Regions from separate parts of the Alicycliphilus soli genome, predicted to be linked through region 3. Evidence: predicted binding sites of a transcription regulator. Region 3 holds the regulator's gene; each other region holds the start of a gene.
The links. The regulator FNR, encoded in region 3, switches genes on or off when oxygen is low (the NO sensors DNR and NnrR bind a similar motif). The targets are predictions, from matches to a motif close to TTGATNNNNATCAA.
Positions count from the first base shown of each region.

Region 1: a site for FNR is predicted at 1,206-1,219, ahead of cyoA (ubiquinol oxidase subunit II). Genes of this name have one in related genera too.
Region 2: a site for FNR is predicted at 3,112-3,125, ahead of cobA (uroporphyrinogen-III C-methyltransferase). Genes of this name have one in related genera too.

Region 1 covers NZ_CP160388.1:1,400,992-1,405,753, reverse strand. Annotated here, with positions in the region: gene ABUE11_RS06615 (MFS transporter) at 1-1,083, opposite strand, end outside; gene cyoA (ubiquinol oxidase subunit II) at 1,390-2,391, shown strand; gene cyoB (cytochrome o ubiquinol oxidase subunit I) at 2,416-4,419, shown strand; gene cyoC (cytochrome o ubiquinol oxidase subunit III) at 4,412-4,762, shown strand, end outside.
Region 2 covers NZ_CP160388.1:1,534,832-1,539,593, reverse strand. Annotated here, with positions in the region: gene asd (archaetidylserine decarboxylase) at 1-306, shown strand, start outside; gene ABUE11_RS07265 (hypothetical protein) at 340-600, opposite strand; gene rng (ribonuclease G) at 670-2,157, opposite strand; gene cobA (uroporphyrinogen-III C-methyltransferase) at 2,219-3,043, opposite strand; gene ABUE11_RS07250 (cytochrome c) at 3,263-3,613, shown strand; gene ABUE11_RS07245 (cytochrome D1 domain-containing protein) at 3,610-4,762, shown strand, end outside.
Region 3 covers NZ_CP160388.1:2,650,496-2,655,257, forward strand. Annotated here, with positions in the region: gene ABUE11_RS12620 (HD domain-containing phosphohydrolase) at 1-76, opposite strand, end outside; gene ABUE11_RS12625 (sulfite exporter TauE/SafE family protein) at 173-898, opposite strand; gene hemN (oxygen-independent coproporphyrinogen III oxidase) at 902-2,284, opposite strand; gene fnr (fumarate/nitrate reduction transcriptional regulator Fnr) at 2,456-3,196, shown strand; gene ABUE11_RS12640 (hypothetical protein) at 3,245-3,532, opposite strand; gene ABUE11_RS12645 (FixH family protein) at 3,624-3,902, opposite strand; gene ccoG (cytochrome c oxidase accessory protein CcoG) at 3,964-4,762, opposite strand, start outside.

The sequences.
Region 1 (4,762 bases), 1.2 Mb from region 3:
CACAAAGCCCCCGAGCAGGAACACATTGCCACCGAACTCGCCGCCGCCCAGCAGCCAGGGCGTGGCGAGGCTGAACAGGCCGATCAGCACGGCCATGCCGCCCAGGAGGTTGCGCCGGCCCAGGCGATCGGCGAGCCGGCCCGAGAGCGCGACCGCCGCCACGGCCAGCAGGGCGCCGACGATCTGCACGCACAGCACTTCTGTCATGGAGCGATCGGAGTACAGCGCCATCCACGACAGCGGAAACACCGTCACCACATGGAACAGCGCAAAGCTGGCGAGCGCCGCGAACGCGCCCAGCAGCACGTTGCCGCCCTCGTCTCGCATCAGGCGCGCAACGCCCACGGGCGCCAGCTCCTTTTCCTCGAGCAGCTCGGCGTAGGACTGGCCCACCACCAGGCGCAGGCGCGCAAACAGCGCCACGACGTTGATCGCAAAGGCCACGCAGAAGGGGTAGCGCCAGCCCCAGTCGAGAAACTCGGCCTGGGACAGGCTGCCGTACAGGTACGCGAACAGGCTTGCCGCGAGCACGAAGCCCAGGGGCGCGCCGAGCTGGCCCAGCATGGCGTACCAGCCGCGGCGCTCGGGCGGCGCCGCCATGGCCAGCAGCGAGGGCAGGCCATCCCAGGAGCCGCCGAGCGCCACGCCCTGCCCCATGCGCAGGGCGACGAGGACGACGATGGCCAGCGCGCCCGCGCTCTGGTAGCTCGGCAGAAAGGCCATGCCCACGGTGCACACGCCCAGCAGGAACAGCGCCAGCGTCAGCTTGGTGCCGCGCCCCCAGCGCCGCTGCACGGCCATGGAGATCGCCGTGCCGAAGGGGCGCGCGATGAAGGCCAGGGCAAACACGGCAAAGGCCGCCAGCGTGCCGTTGAGGTGCGAGAGGAAGGGAAACAGCAGCGACGGAAACACCAGCACGCAGGCGATGCCGAAGACGAAGAAGTCGAAATACTCCGATGCCCGCCCTATGACCACGCCCACGGCGATCTCGCCCGGGGTGACATCCTCATCGGTGTGGGCCTGCGACAGCGCGGCCGCACCCTCATGGCCATGGACGGGGAAGACGATGGACGCATTGCTCATGATTCGGGACTTCCTGCGATGAACACGAATCCGTTCTACACGCAAGCATGGCGATCAACAAGTGCGCTTCTACCGAGCCCGATCCAGGGAAAACCACTACATCAAGTCGGGTATGCGATTTCGTGACAAACGTCAAAAACCTATGTTTTTCACGACCTTAGACGCGATTGATTGATGTTTTGCAAGGTGGCTCGCGGGCCAATGTGCCAGTCAGATTACATTTGCGCCCGTCCAGTAATTCGCGTTTACACCTAGGGCGCACCACCCGCCGGGCGCGTCCGTAGACGCCTTCGTCACTCTCCTCTCATGATCCACATGAAGAAACACCGCGGGCCGGCCTGGCTCGCCGCGGTCGCGGCCGCCGGTCTGTCCGGCTGCAGCAAGACCGTCGTACTCAACCCCGCGGGCGACGTTGCCGCCCAGCAAGGCGACCTGGTCATCACCGCCACGCTGCTGATGCTCATCATCATCGTGCCGGTCATCCTGCTCACGCTGCTGTTTGCATGGAAGTACCGCAAGGGCAACGCCAACGCCAAGTACGACCCGGACTGGCACCACTCCACGGTGCTCGAGCTCGTGATCTGGAGCGTGCCGCTCATGATCATCATCGCCCTGGGGGCGCTGACCTGGATTGCCACGCACAAGCTCGACCCCTATCGCCCGCTCGACCGCATCGACGCCCAGCGCGCGCTGCCTGCGGACGTCAAGCCGCTGGAGGTGCAGGTCGTGGCCATGGACTGGAAATGGCTGTTCTTCTACCCCGAGCAGGGCATCGCCACTGTCAACGAGCTGGCCGCGCCGGTGGACCGCCCCATTCTCTTCAAGCTCACCGCGACCTCGACCATGAACGCGTTCTACGTGCCCGACCTGGCCGGCATGATCTACGCCATGCCCGGCATGCAGACCGAGCTCAACGCCGTGATCAACAAGCCCGGTGTGTTCCCGGGCCTGGCCTCGCACTACAGCGGCAAGGGCTTCTCGGGCATGACGTTCAAGTTCCACGGCCTGTCCGATGCCGAGTTCGAGCAATGGATCGCCAAGGCCAAGACCGAGGGCAAGCCGCTGGACAAGGCGCGCTACCTGGCCCTGGCCGAGCCCAGCGAGCGCGACCCCGTGCAGCGCTTCTCCAGCGTCGCCGAGGGCCTCTATGACCGGGTGCTCAACCGCTGCGTGCAAGAGGGCCAGCCCTGCATGCACGAGGTCATGGCCGCGGACGCGCGCCGCGCCAAGGCCGGCAAGGCAGCCGCCAAGGCCGAACCGCAGGCCGCGGAGCATGCCCACCACGAGGCCGGCGGCCACCACCAGTGAAATTGACGAGCCAGAAGATCCGATATGTCTGAACAACCTACTCCGACCCACTGGCTGCTGGGCCGCATCACCTGGGACTCCATCCCCATGGCGCACGAGCCCATCGTGCTGTGGACCTTCATTGCCGTGGTCCTGGGGGGCCTGGCCGTCGTGGCTGCCCTCACCAAGTTCCGCCTCTGGGGCCCGCTGTGGCGCGACTGGTTCTGCAGCATCGACCACAAGAAGATCGGCATCATGTACATGGTGCTGGGCCTGATCATGTTCCTGCGCGGCTTTGCCGACGCGGCCATGATGCGCCTGCAGCAGTCCATGGCCTTTGGCGAGAACATGGGCTATCTGCCGCCGCACCACTACGACCAGATCTTCACGGCCCACGGCGTGATCATGATCTTCTTCGTGGCCATGCCCTTCGTCACCGGGCTCATGAACTACCTGGTGCCGCTGCAGATCGGCGCGCGCGACGTGTCGTTCCCGTTCCTGAACAACTTCAGCTTCTGGATGACCACCGGCGGCGCCGTGCTGGTCATGGTGTCGCTGTTCCTGGGCGAGTTCTCCACCTCGGGCTGGCTCGCGCTGTCCAACCTGGGGGCGCAGGATCCGGGCGTGGGGCTGGACTACTACATCTGGGGCCTGCAGGTCGCGGGGGTGGGCACGACGCTGTCGGGCATCAACCTGATCGTGACCATCATCAAGATGCGCGCGCCGGGCATGCAGCTCATGAAGATGCCCGTGTTCAGCTGGACCGCGCTGTGCACCAACGCCCTGATCGTGGCGACCTTCCCCATCCTCACGGCGGCGCTGCTGCTCATGAGCCTGGACCGCTACGCCGGCACCAACTTCTTCAGCAACGACCTGGGCGGCAACGCCATGCTGTACGTGAACCTGATCTGGATCTGGGGCCACCCCGAGGTCTACATCCTGGTGCTGCCCGCGTTCGGCGTGTTCTCCGAGGTCGTGGCCACCTTCAGCGGCAAGCGCCTGTTCGGCTACACCTCCATGGTCTACGCCACGGTGTGCATCACGGTGCTGTCCTACCTGGTGTGGCTGCACCACTTCTTCACCATGGGCTCGGGCGCGACGGTGAACACCTTCTTCGGCATCACGACGATGATCATCTCGATCCCGACGGGCGCCAAGATCTTCAACTGGCTGTTCACCATGTACCGCGGCCGCATCCGCTTCAACGTGCCCATGCTGTGGACGGTGGGCTTCATGTGCACCTTCGCCATCGGCGGCATGACCGGCGTGCTGCTGGCCGTGCCCCCGGCCGACTTCGTGCTGCACAACTCGCTGTTCCTGATCGCGCATTTCCACAACGTCATCATCGGCGGCGTGGTGTTCGCCGTGTTCGCCGGCATCAACTACTGGTTCCCCAAGGCCTTCGGCTACAAGCTCGACGAGTTCTGGGGCAAATGCTCGTTCTGGTTCTGGCTCGTGGGCTTCTGGGTCGCGTTCACCCCGCTCTACATCGTGGGCCTGATGGGTGTGACGCGCCGCGTGAACCACTTCGAGGACCCGTCGCTGCAGATCTGGTTCGTCATCGCCGCCTGTGGCGCCGCGCTGATCGCGCTGGGCATCGCCAGCTTCCTGATCCAGATCGGCGTGAGCTACCTGCGCCGCGAGCAGTTGCGCGACCACACGGGCGACCCCTGGGACGCGCGCACGCTGGAATGGGCCACCTCCTCGCCGCCGCCGCAGTACAACTTCGCCTTCACCCCCGTGGCGCACGAGATCGACGCCTGGTGGGACATGAAGAAGCATGGCTACAAGCGTCCGCTGACGGGCTTCCAACCCATCCACATGCCCGCCAACACCGGCGCCGGCGTGGTGATCGCGGGCCTGTCGACGCTGTTTGGCTTCGCCATGATCTGGCACATGTGGCCGCTGGCGATCGCCTCGTTCGCCGCCACCGTGCTGGCCTCCATCATCCACACCTTCAACTACAAGCGTGACTACTACATCCCGGCCGCCGAAGTCGCTGCCACGGAACACGCACGCACCCAGCAGCTTGCCGCAGCCCATGTCTGAGACGCACACCCTCCCCGCCGGCGGCGCCGCCGCCCTGACGACGCGCGAGTACCACCTCGCGCATGAGCCCCACCCGGAGAACGGCACCTCGCTGGGCTTCTGGCTCTACCTGATGAGCGACTGCCTCATCTTCGCCGTGCTCTTCGCCACCTATGGCGTGCTCGGCCGCAACTACGCGGGCGGCCCCACGGGCGCCGAGCTGTTCGACCTCAAGCTCGTCGCCGTCAACACGGCCTTCCTGCTGCTGTCGTCCATCACCTTCGGCTTTGCCATGCTGCACAAGCAGCAGCGCGACGTGCGCGGCACGCTCGGCTGGCTGGCCGTCACCGGCGTGCTCGGCCTG
Region 2 (4,762 bases), 1.1 Mb from region 3:
GTGGTCTGCCTGTTCGATACCCCACTCGGCCCCATGGCCCTGGTGCTCGTGGGTGCGACCATCGTGGGCAGCATGGCCACCGTCTGGCATGGCCAGGTGAACCCGCCGCGCACGGGACAGCCACGGCGCTGGGACTATGCCGAACAGAAGATCGCGCTGCGCCAGGGTGAGGAGATGGGGCGCTTTCTGCTCGGCTCGACCGTGGTGTTGCTGTTTGCCCGGGGCGCCATACGCTTCGAGCCCGGTTGGGCGGCGGCACGCGCCGTGCGCATGGGCGAGGCCATGGCGCAGCAGCCCGGCGTCTGACGAAGCGGATTCGGCCCGACGCCCCGGACGGGGTCAATGCGGCTCGGGTACGCGCCGCGTGGTGAAGATCGTGGGCTCGAGCTCGAGCTCGACCGGGTCCACGGGCTCCGCGACGCCCACCAGATAGACGGACAGGTCGTTGCGGCGCAGCGTAATGTGGCTCACCGTCTCCCAGTTGCCGCCACGCCTGACACGCGTGCCGGGCTTGTAGACGGCCATGCGAAACTCCTTCGACCACCCCCAGGGGGGATCGGCGTCTTCAATTGTCGCGACGGGAAGGTGGCTGCTTTCCATGGTGGCAAATCCGGGTCCTACCGTCACGTTTTCGGCCGCGGCGCCGGCTTCTTTAGAGTGGCGCGGGGCCTACAGCAGCACGATGTCGTACTGCTCCTGCCCCATGGAGGTCTCGGCCTGCAGCGATATCGGCTTGCCGATGAAGTCCGACAGTCCGGCCAGATGCTGGCTCTCCTCATCGAGAAACAGGTCCACCACCTGGGGCGCGGCGATGATGCGGAACTCGCGCGGGTTGAACTGGCGGGCTTCCCGCAGCACCTCGCGCAGGATTTCATAGCACAGAGTGCGCGCCGTCTTGACCTCGCCGACCCCATGGCAGGTGGGGCATGGCTCGCACAGCATGTGGGCCAGCGACTCGCGCGTGCGCTTTCGGGTCATCTCCACCAGGCCGAGCTGCGAGAAGCCGCCGACCATGGTCTTGACCCGGTCGCGCGCGAGCTGCTTCTTGAACTCCGCCAGCACGGCCGCCTGGTGCTCCTCGCGCAGCATGTCGATGAAGTCGGCAATCACGATGCCGCCGAGGTTGCGCAGGCGCAGCTGGCGTGCAATCGCCCCCGCCGCCTCCAGGTTGGTCTTGAAGATGGTGTCGTCGAAGTTGCGCGCACCCACATAGCCACCGGTGTTCACGTCGATGGTGGTGAGCGCCTCGGTCTGATCGACGATGAGATAGCCGCCGGACTTCAGGTCCACGCGCCGGCCGAGCGCGCGCGCGATCTCCTCGTCGATCGCGTAGAGATCGAAGATCGGCCGCTCGCCCTTGTACAGCTGCAGCTTGGCCACCGCGGCCGGCATGAACTCGCGCCCGAACTGCTGCAGCAGGGCGAACTGCTCGCGCGAATCGAGGCGTATGGTCTGCGTCTGCTCGCCCACCAGATCGCGCAGCACGCGCTGCAGCAGGCTCAGGTCCTGGTAGAGCAGCGAGGTCGGGGGCTGGCTCAGCGCCGCCTGGCGTATGCCAGCCCAGGTCTTGCGCAGGTAGGCAATGTCCTCGGCCAGTTCCTCGTCGCTCGCGTCCTCGCCATTGGTGCGCAGGATGAAGCCCCCGCCGCCGCCCGTGGACTTGTCACCCACCAGCGCCTGCAGACGCGAGCGCAGCGCGTCGCGCTCCTCCTGCGGGATCTTCTGCGACACGCCGATATGGTCGTCCTGCGGCAGGAAGACCAGCAGCCGCCCGGCGATGCTGATCTGCGTGGACAGGCGCGCACCCTTGCTGCCTATGGGATCCTTGATGACCTGCACCATGAGCGACTGGCCCTCGAAGACCTGCTTCTCGATGGGCACGGGCGGCTCGTTCTTGCGCGCGAACATGGGCGCCTCGCCGCCCTCCTGGCGCTGCCAGACATCGGCCACGTGCAGGAACGCGGCGCGCTCCAGGCCGATGTCGATGAAGGCCGACTGCATGCCGGGCAGCACGCGCGAGACCTTGCCCAGATAGACGTTGCCGACGAGGCCCCGCTCGAGTGCACGCTCCACGTGCAGTTCCTGCACGGCGCCGTTTTCGACCACCGCGACGCGTGTCTCCTGCGGTGACCAGTTGATGAGAATGTCTTGTTGCATGGGCTTTGTCTGATGAGGCGCCCATGATGCCTGAAACCGGCCCTTCCCCGGGCCGGCCCTGTCACATGACCACGGCCTGCATGCCCCGCATCAACTGCGGCTGCAAGGCCACCACCTCGCCCACCACGATGAGGGCCGGAGGCCGGACGCGGTGCTGCTGCGCCAGCCGCGGCAGCTCCTCGAGCGTGCCGGTGATGCAGCGCTGAGTCGGCAGCGTCGCCTGCTCCACCAGCGCCGCGGGCATGCTGGCTGGCACGCCGTGGCGCATGAGCTGCTCGCAGATCACGGGCAGCGTGCCCATGCCCATGTAGATCACCACGGTCTGGCGCGGGCGCGCCAGCGCCTCCCAGTCCAGCGCCACCTCGTTGTCCCCACGCAGGTGGCCCGTGGCAAAGACCAGCGTCGCCGCATGGTCGCGGTGAGTCAGCGGAATGCCGGCGCAGGCACCCGCTCCCTGGGCCGCCGTGATGCCCGGCACCACGTCGAAGGCGATGCCGGCCTCGACCAGGGCCTGCGCCTCCTCGCCACCGCGGCCGAAGATGAAGCCATCGCCGCCCTTGAGGCGCACCAGGTTGCGCCCGCTGCGCGCCAGGCGCACCATGAGATCGATGATGGCGTCCTGCGGCAACGTGTGGTGCGAGGACTCCTTGCCCACGTAGATCAGATCCGCGTCGTCGGGCACATAGCGCAGCACCTCCTTTCCCACCAGATGGTCATAGAGAACCAGGCGAGCGCCGCGCAAGGCCTTCACGGCGCGCAAGGTCAGCAGTTCCGGGTCGCCGGGGCCGGCGCCGACAAGCGTCACACGCCCCGGCGTGGTCGGCTCCTCACCCTCGCCCGCCCTGGGCATGGTGGTGAACCAGCGTGCGTCTTCAATGAAGCTCATGGCGGCCTTTCAAATATGGCGGATGATGGTGCGGGCTCCATTGTTCAAAGACCATAAGCCGCCCGTCCTTGAGGTAAGTCAAGGACATCAGGGAATACCCGCAGCACGATGCACCCACTCGCACATTGAGGCGGGAAAGGCCGCCGTCACGCAGGTCATCCCGATTCATCGGCTCCACCAATGGCATGGCATCGGGGATGCCGCCATCTGAGGCTCGTCATGGCACGCAACGCATTTCTGTCACTTACCCTGGCGCTCGCCGCCACGGCAACATGGGCACAGGCGCCGGCCGCGCCCTCGCCCGAGCGCGCCACGCAACTGATCCGCATGGTGCGACAGGACTGTGGCTCCTGCCATGGCATGCGCCTGACCGGTGGCCTGGGCCCGGCGCTGACACGTGAGGCCCTGGCGGCCAAGCCCGCCGACTATCTGGCCGCTGTCATCATCCACGGCATTCCAGGCACGCCCATGCCGCCCTGGAGTGCCATGCTGAGCGATGCCGAGGCCCTCTGGATTGCCCAGCAGCTGAGCACAGGCTTCCCCGAAGAACGCAAGAACCCCGCACCATGAAAAGACGATCCCTTCTCTCGCTTGCCGCCGGCACCTCGCTGCTGGCCGGCGGCTGCGCCAGCACGCAGCCGGCCGCATCCGGTGACGCCGCCCCCATCCTGCAGGGCACGGGTGACCTCGGAGTGGTCATCGAGCGCGCGCGCGGCGCGCTGACCCTGGTCAACACCAGCCGCCGCGAGGTCACGGGCCGCATCGAAGGCCTTGGCGATCTGTCGCACGCCTCGGTGGTGTTCTCGCGCGATGCGCGCTTTGCCTATGTCTTCGGGCGCGATGGCGGTCTGACCCGCGTGGACCTGCTGACGCAGCGCATCACGCACCGTGCGATGCAGGCCGGCAACTCCATTGGCGGCGCCATCAGTGCCGACGGCAGCCTGGTGGTGGCGCAGAACTACACACCGGGCGGCATCAAGGTGTTCGACGCCGCCACGCTGGAGCTGCTGGCCGACGTGCCCGCCACCATGGCGGGTGGCCAACGCTCGCGCGTCGTGGGCCTGGCCGACCTGCCGCAGCGACGCTTTGTCTACAGCCTGTTCGACGCCGCGGCCATCTGCATTGCCGATTGCAGCAACCCGCGCCAGCCCCGGGTCACCACCTTCGAGAACATCGGCCAGCAGCCCTACGACGCCCTGCTCTCGCCCAACGGCCGCACCTACATCGCGGGGCTGTTCGGCGAGGACGGCCTGGCCATGCTCGACCTCTGGGACGACAAGCCCCAGGTGCGCCGCATCCTCTCCGGCTACGGACGCGGCGAGAAGCCCCTGCCCGTGTACAAGATGCCGCACCTGCGCGGCTGGGCGATTGCCGGGCGCCATGCCTACCTGCCGGCCATAGGCCGCCATGAGGTGCTGATCGTCGATACCGGCAGCTGGCAGGAAGTGGGCCGCATTCCCGTGGCCGGCCAGCCTGTCTTCGTCATGGCGCGGCCCGATGGGCGCCAGGTGTGGGTCAACTTCTCCGTGCCCGACTACAACCGCGTGCAGGTCATAGACACGCCGAGCCAGCGCGTGGTGCAGACCCTGGAGCCGGGCAAGGCCGTGCTGCACATGGAATTCACGCCGCGCGGCGAGTCCGTATGGATCAGCTGCCGCGACGACAACCGCGTGCAGGTCTACGACACGCACACGCGCGAGCTGCAGGGCACGCTCCATG
Region 3 (4,762 bases):
GCGCATCGACACTGATAAGGATTGACTGACTCACTGTTGCACGGTTCTCGGTGTGTGCGCAGATGCCAAACCGCATCTGCGCATTGCGTGTGAACCATTATCACAGTTACATGAGTCACATGTTTGTTACGTAAGCCCTATGATGCAAATATTCAACACTTGTATCGGGCAATCAAGGCAAACACCAGGGTGCGGGCTGACCGTGCACCACGTCCATCCACAATGCAATGCTCCCCATAGCAAAGAGCACCAGCCCAGCCAGCCTGGTCGCCATGGAACTGACGATGCGCTGCATGCGCGCTCTCGCCCGCTGCCATGCCAAGGGGCCGGCAATCAACCATATGGCACTTCCGACACCAAAGAGCACCATGCACAATGCCCCGCGCGCCACGCTACCGCTGAGTGCGGCGGTCAGCAAGGCGGTATACAGCAGACCACAAGGCAGCAGTGCCCAGGCCATGCCGATGGTAAAGAGCCCCCCCGGACGCAACGCGAGCGCACGCACGCGTACCCACACCGAACGACCAGCATTCTCCAGCCAGGCGGGCTGCCTTGCCTGAAGCATCATCAGCAGCCCCCAGCCCAGAACCAGCACGTGAAACAATGTCCACACGGGGCGCAGGGCTGCGCTACTCTGACTCAACCACGCCAATCGGTCCATCGCAAGGGCTACCGCAGCACCTGCTGCGCCGTAACCCGCAAGTCGCCCCATGTGAAAGCCTGCCATGCGTCGAAACGTGGCGCCGCGCGGTGTTGGCCTCGTTGCCTGCGAATGCCCTTTGCCTGCGACGACACCGCCGCATGTCAATGCCGCGCAAGGTGCAGCACACATGACAAGGCAGTGCGGCCCACCTGTCACCCCCATCAAGAAAGCCGTCGAGGCCAGAGCCAATAGCATGGCTCAGATGATGCGTGAAAACCGCGCTCGGTTCCGATCTGCCTGCAAATACTTGTCGAACACCATTGCGACACCCCGCACGAAGAACCAGCCCATCGTGGTGACAGTGACGCCCTCAGGCGAAACGACAACAAGTCCCTGCTGCTCCATCTCCTCGAGTTGTCGCAGCTCGGCCTCAAAATAGCGCCGGAAATCAATGAGCCAAGACTGTTCAAACGGCTCGAAAAGCAACTCCCCCTGACACATGAGGGCCATGATGGCCGCGCGCCGCACCAGATCATCCTTGGTCAACGCCAGGCCACGCACGACCGGCAGGTGGCCATGGTTGATTGCGTCGTAATACTCATCAAGCGTCTTCGCGTTCTGACTGTAGGTTGCGCCCACCCGACCAATGGCCGACACACCAAGGCCGATCAGATCGCAATCGGGCTGCGTGCTGTAGCCTTGGAAGTTGCGATGCAACCGCCCCTGACGCTTGGCCACAGCGAGCGCATCGTCGGGCAACGCGAAATGGTCCATGCCCACATAGACGTAACCGGCGTTCATGAACGCATCTATGGAGCGCGCCAACATGGACACCTTGGCGGATGCCATCGGCAGTTCTGAAGTGATGATCCGTCGCTGCGCCTTGAAGCGTTCAGGCAGATGGGCATAGGCATAGAGCGCAATGCGATCAGGACGCAGTTGGGCGACCTGCTCCAAGGTACGGTCGAATGACTCGGGCGTTTGCCTGGGCAAGCCGTAGATCAAGTCCACGTTGACTGATTCAAAGCCCAGCTTGCGCGCACTCTCGACCAGACCAAACACCTTCCCGGCAGGCTGTATCCGATGCACAGCCTTCTGCACTTCGGGATCAAAGTCCTGCACGCCGAAGCTGAGTCTGTTGAAGCCCAGTTCCGCCAGGAGTGCCAGTCGCTGCTCATCCACCGTACGGGGATCCACTTCGATGGAGTACTCCCCCCCAGGCACGAACACGAAGCTCCGCTTGAGCATGCCCATCAATTCCCGCAAACCATCGTCGGACAGGAACGTCGGCGTTCCACCTCCAAAATGCAGCTGGCTCACATGTTGGCCGATGCCGCAGTGCGCGGTATGCAAATCGATCTCACGGCTCAAGTACCGTAGGTACACCTCGGCACGCTCGGGATGCTTGGTGATGATTTTGTTACATGCACAGTAGTAGCAAAGGGACTCGCAAAACGGGATGTGTACATACAGGGACAGCGGCATGGCCTTGGCCACGGACCCGACACGGCGCTGTGCCAGTGCAAGGATGTACTCTTTCTCTCCAAATGCCTCCACAAAGCGATCTGCAGTGGGATAGGAGGTGTAACGCGGCCCCGGAACGTCAAAGCGACGCAGAAGCTCAGTTGTAACGACAGTCATGAAGGGATTCCTTGCGGTTCGAGCGCACTGTGCCGTACAGTCTGGTCAGCGTCCTTGACGTCGATCAAGCATCCGCAATGTCCAATGGACGACAATGCAGCCTTAGATCAAAGTCTTCCAACAAGTTGCGATGCAACCCGCTTCCACAGTGGCCAGGGGCAGGCTCGCATCATGAACCGGATATCCATGCACACTCCTCAGTCCATCAAAGTAGCCTGCTCGAACTGCAACTTGCGCGAGTTGTGCATGCCTGTAGGGCTGGACGAGCAGCAGCTCAAGCGCATCGACGATATCGTCGCGGTGCGCCGCAAGGTCAAACGCGGGGGCACGCTCTTTCGCAATGGCGAGCCCTTCACGTCTCTCTTTGCCATACGCACCGGATTCTTCAAGACCTGCGTGGCCACCGAGGACGGACGCGACCAAGTCACCGGCTTTCAGATGGCAGGTGAGATCATAGGCCTCGACGGAATCGTCAACGATCGACACACCTGCGATGCCGTGGCCCTCGAAGATGCCGAGGTTTGCGTGATGCCATTTGAACGCATCGAGGAGCTGTCGCGCGAATTCACCGCATTGCAGACCCATGTCCACAAGATCATGAGCCGGGAGATTGTGCGGGAACATGGCGTCATGCTTCTGCTCGGAAGCATGCGTGCGGAAGAACGGCTTGCAGCCTTTCTGCTGAACCTGGTGCAGCGTCTTCACGCGCGGGGATTCTCACAGTCGGAACTGGTGCTGCGCATGACCCGCGAGGAGATTGGAAGTTACCTGGGCCTCAAGCTGGAGACGGTGAGCCGCACCTTCTCCAAGTTCGTCGAAGACGGAATTGTCGAAGTCAAGCAACGTCACGTTCGCATTGTGAATACAGAAGCCTTGAAGCGAATCGTGAACAATCAGCAGTCTGGGCACTAGCCAGTTCCGGGCTTCACCTGCCCCCCACACTCAAAGCAAACTGGTGGATCAGGAGGCGTAGTTCGAATCACCATCGCGCCCAGTCCTGCGCGATGAAGGGGAGCCATTGAACTCGAACGGAGAAGCGGCAAGCAGCGTTGTGAGTGCGCCCGAGATCATGATGATCACCCAAAATGCAAAGAATGCGACCGTATAGACAGCCTCTCGCGAGAGCCGGGTTGGCTCGTCAGACCATTGCAGCGCGGCAGGATCAACAAAGGCAAACACCAGCATCTCGAGAACGCCGGCCATCAGGAATGCCGGCCAGGCAATCCACATCAGTCGCTGCACCCACATAGAAGCACCTCCAGATTGACCTGCGAAAGCCTAGCATCAGATGTGCAACCCGTGTCTTCCCGTTTCCCCCTAGGCCGGCCAGCTCGCTGCGTCAGCGAGGCTGGTCTTCCGCCGGCGTAGCCGCATGATTTCTACCCTTGATGGCAGGTGTCATGCTTGCGTCCTGGCTCTTCAGGGTCTCGTTGATATTCAGACCTCTTTGATAATAGTCTTCAGACAATAGTGGGTCAGGCTGAGCAAGTGCAAGCCAAAGCGTCACGAAGCCTGCAATTACCACAATTACTGGCCCGGCGATGATCAACCAGACATGGCCATATCTCCACCATGGCTGCTTTGCCGACAGATTGGTCTCTGGTGTAGTTGTGGTCATGACATCAAACTCCGCGACCCAATGAAGGCCCAACAAACATAAGAACAGCACTGCTCCCTTGCTAACGAGGAACAAGGAACACCGACTTCTCCGCAACCCCGGCCTGGCCACCCTGCTCTCGAATATCGAAATACACCGGATGCGAACCCGGCGCCGCCGAACCATAAGGAATCTGCAAGCGCACGACGACCCAGCGCGACTCCGCAGGGCCTATTTCGACATCCCCATCGGACACGACCTCCAGACCCTCAAGGCCGCGTGCCGCAATGGTATAGCGCTGAACGCCCTCGGTGGCATTCATGATTTGCAAACGATAGATATTCTCCAACTTGCCGCCAGCGACAATACGGGACAAGGCAGCACGATCCCGCACCACATCCACCTTCAATGGAGTGCGAACGACCAAGCTCGCCATCATTCCAATACAAAGCGCCAGCAGTATGGTGGTGTAGAAAAGCACGCGCGGCCTAAGCACCCTCTTGAATATCTCCGCCTGAGTCCAGTGGTTTTTCACACCATTCTGTGTTGAAAACCGAATCAACCCACGCGGATATTGCATCTTGTCCATCACGGTATTGCATGCATCCACACACAGACCGCAACCAATACACTCATACTGAAGGCCGTTGCGGATATCAATACCCGTCGGACACACCTGAACACACAAGGAACAGTCAATGCAATCACCCAAGCCCTTGGCCTTGTGATCCACGGTCTTCACGCGAGGCCCACGCGGCTCGCCACGCTCGGGATCGTAGGTGACGATCAGGGTGTCGCGGTCAAACATTGCGCTCTGGAATCGCGCATAGGGACACATATACTTGCAAACCTGCTCACGCAGATAGCCCGCATTTCCATAG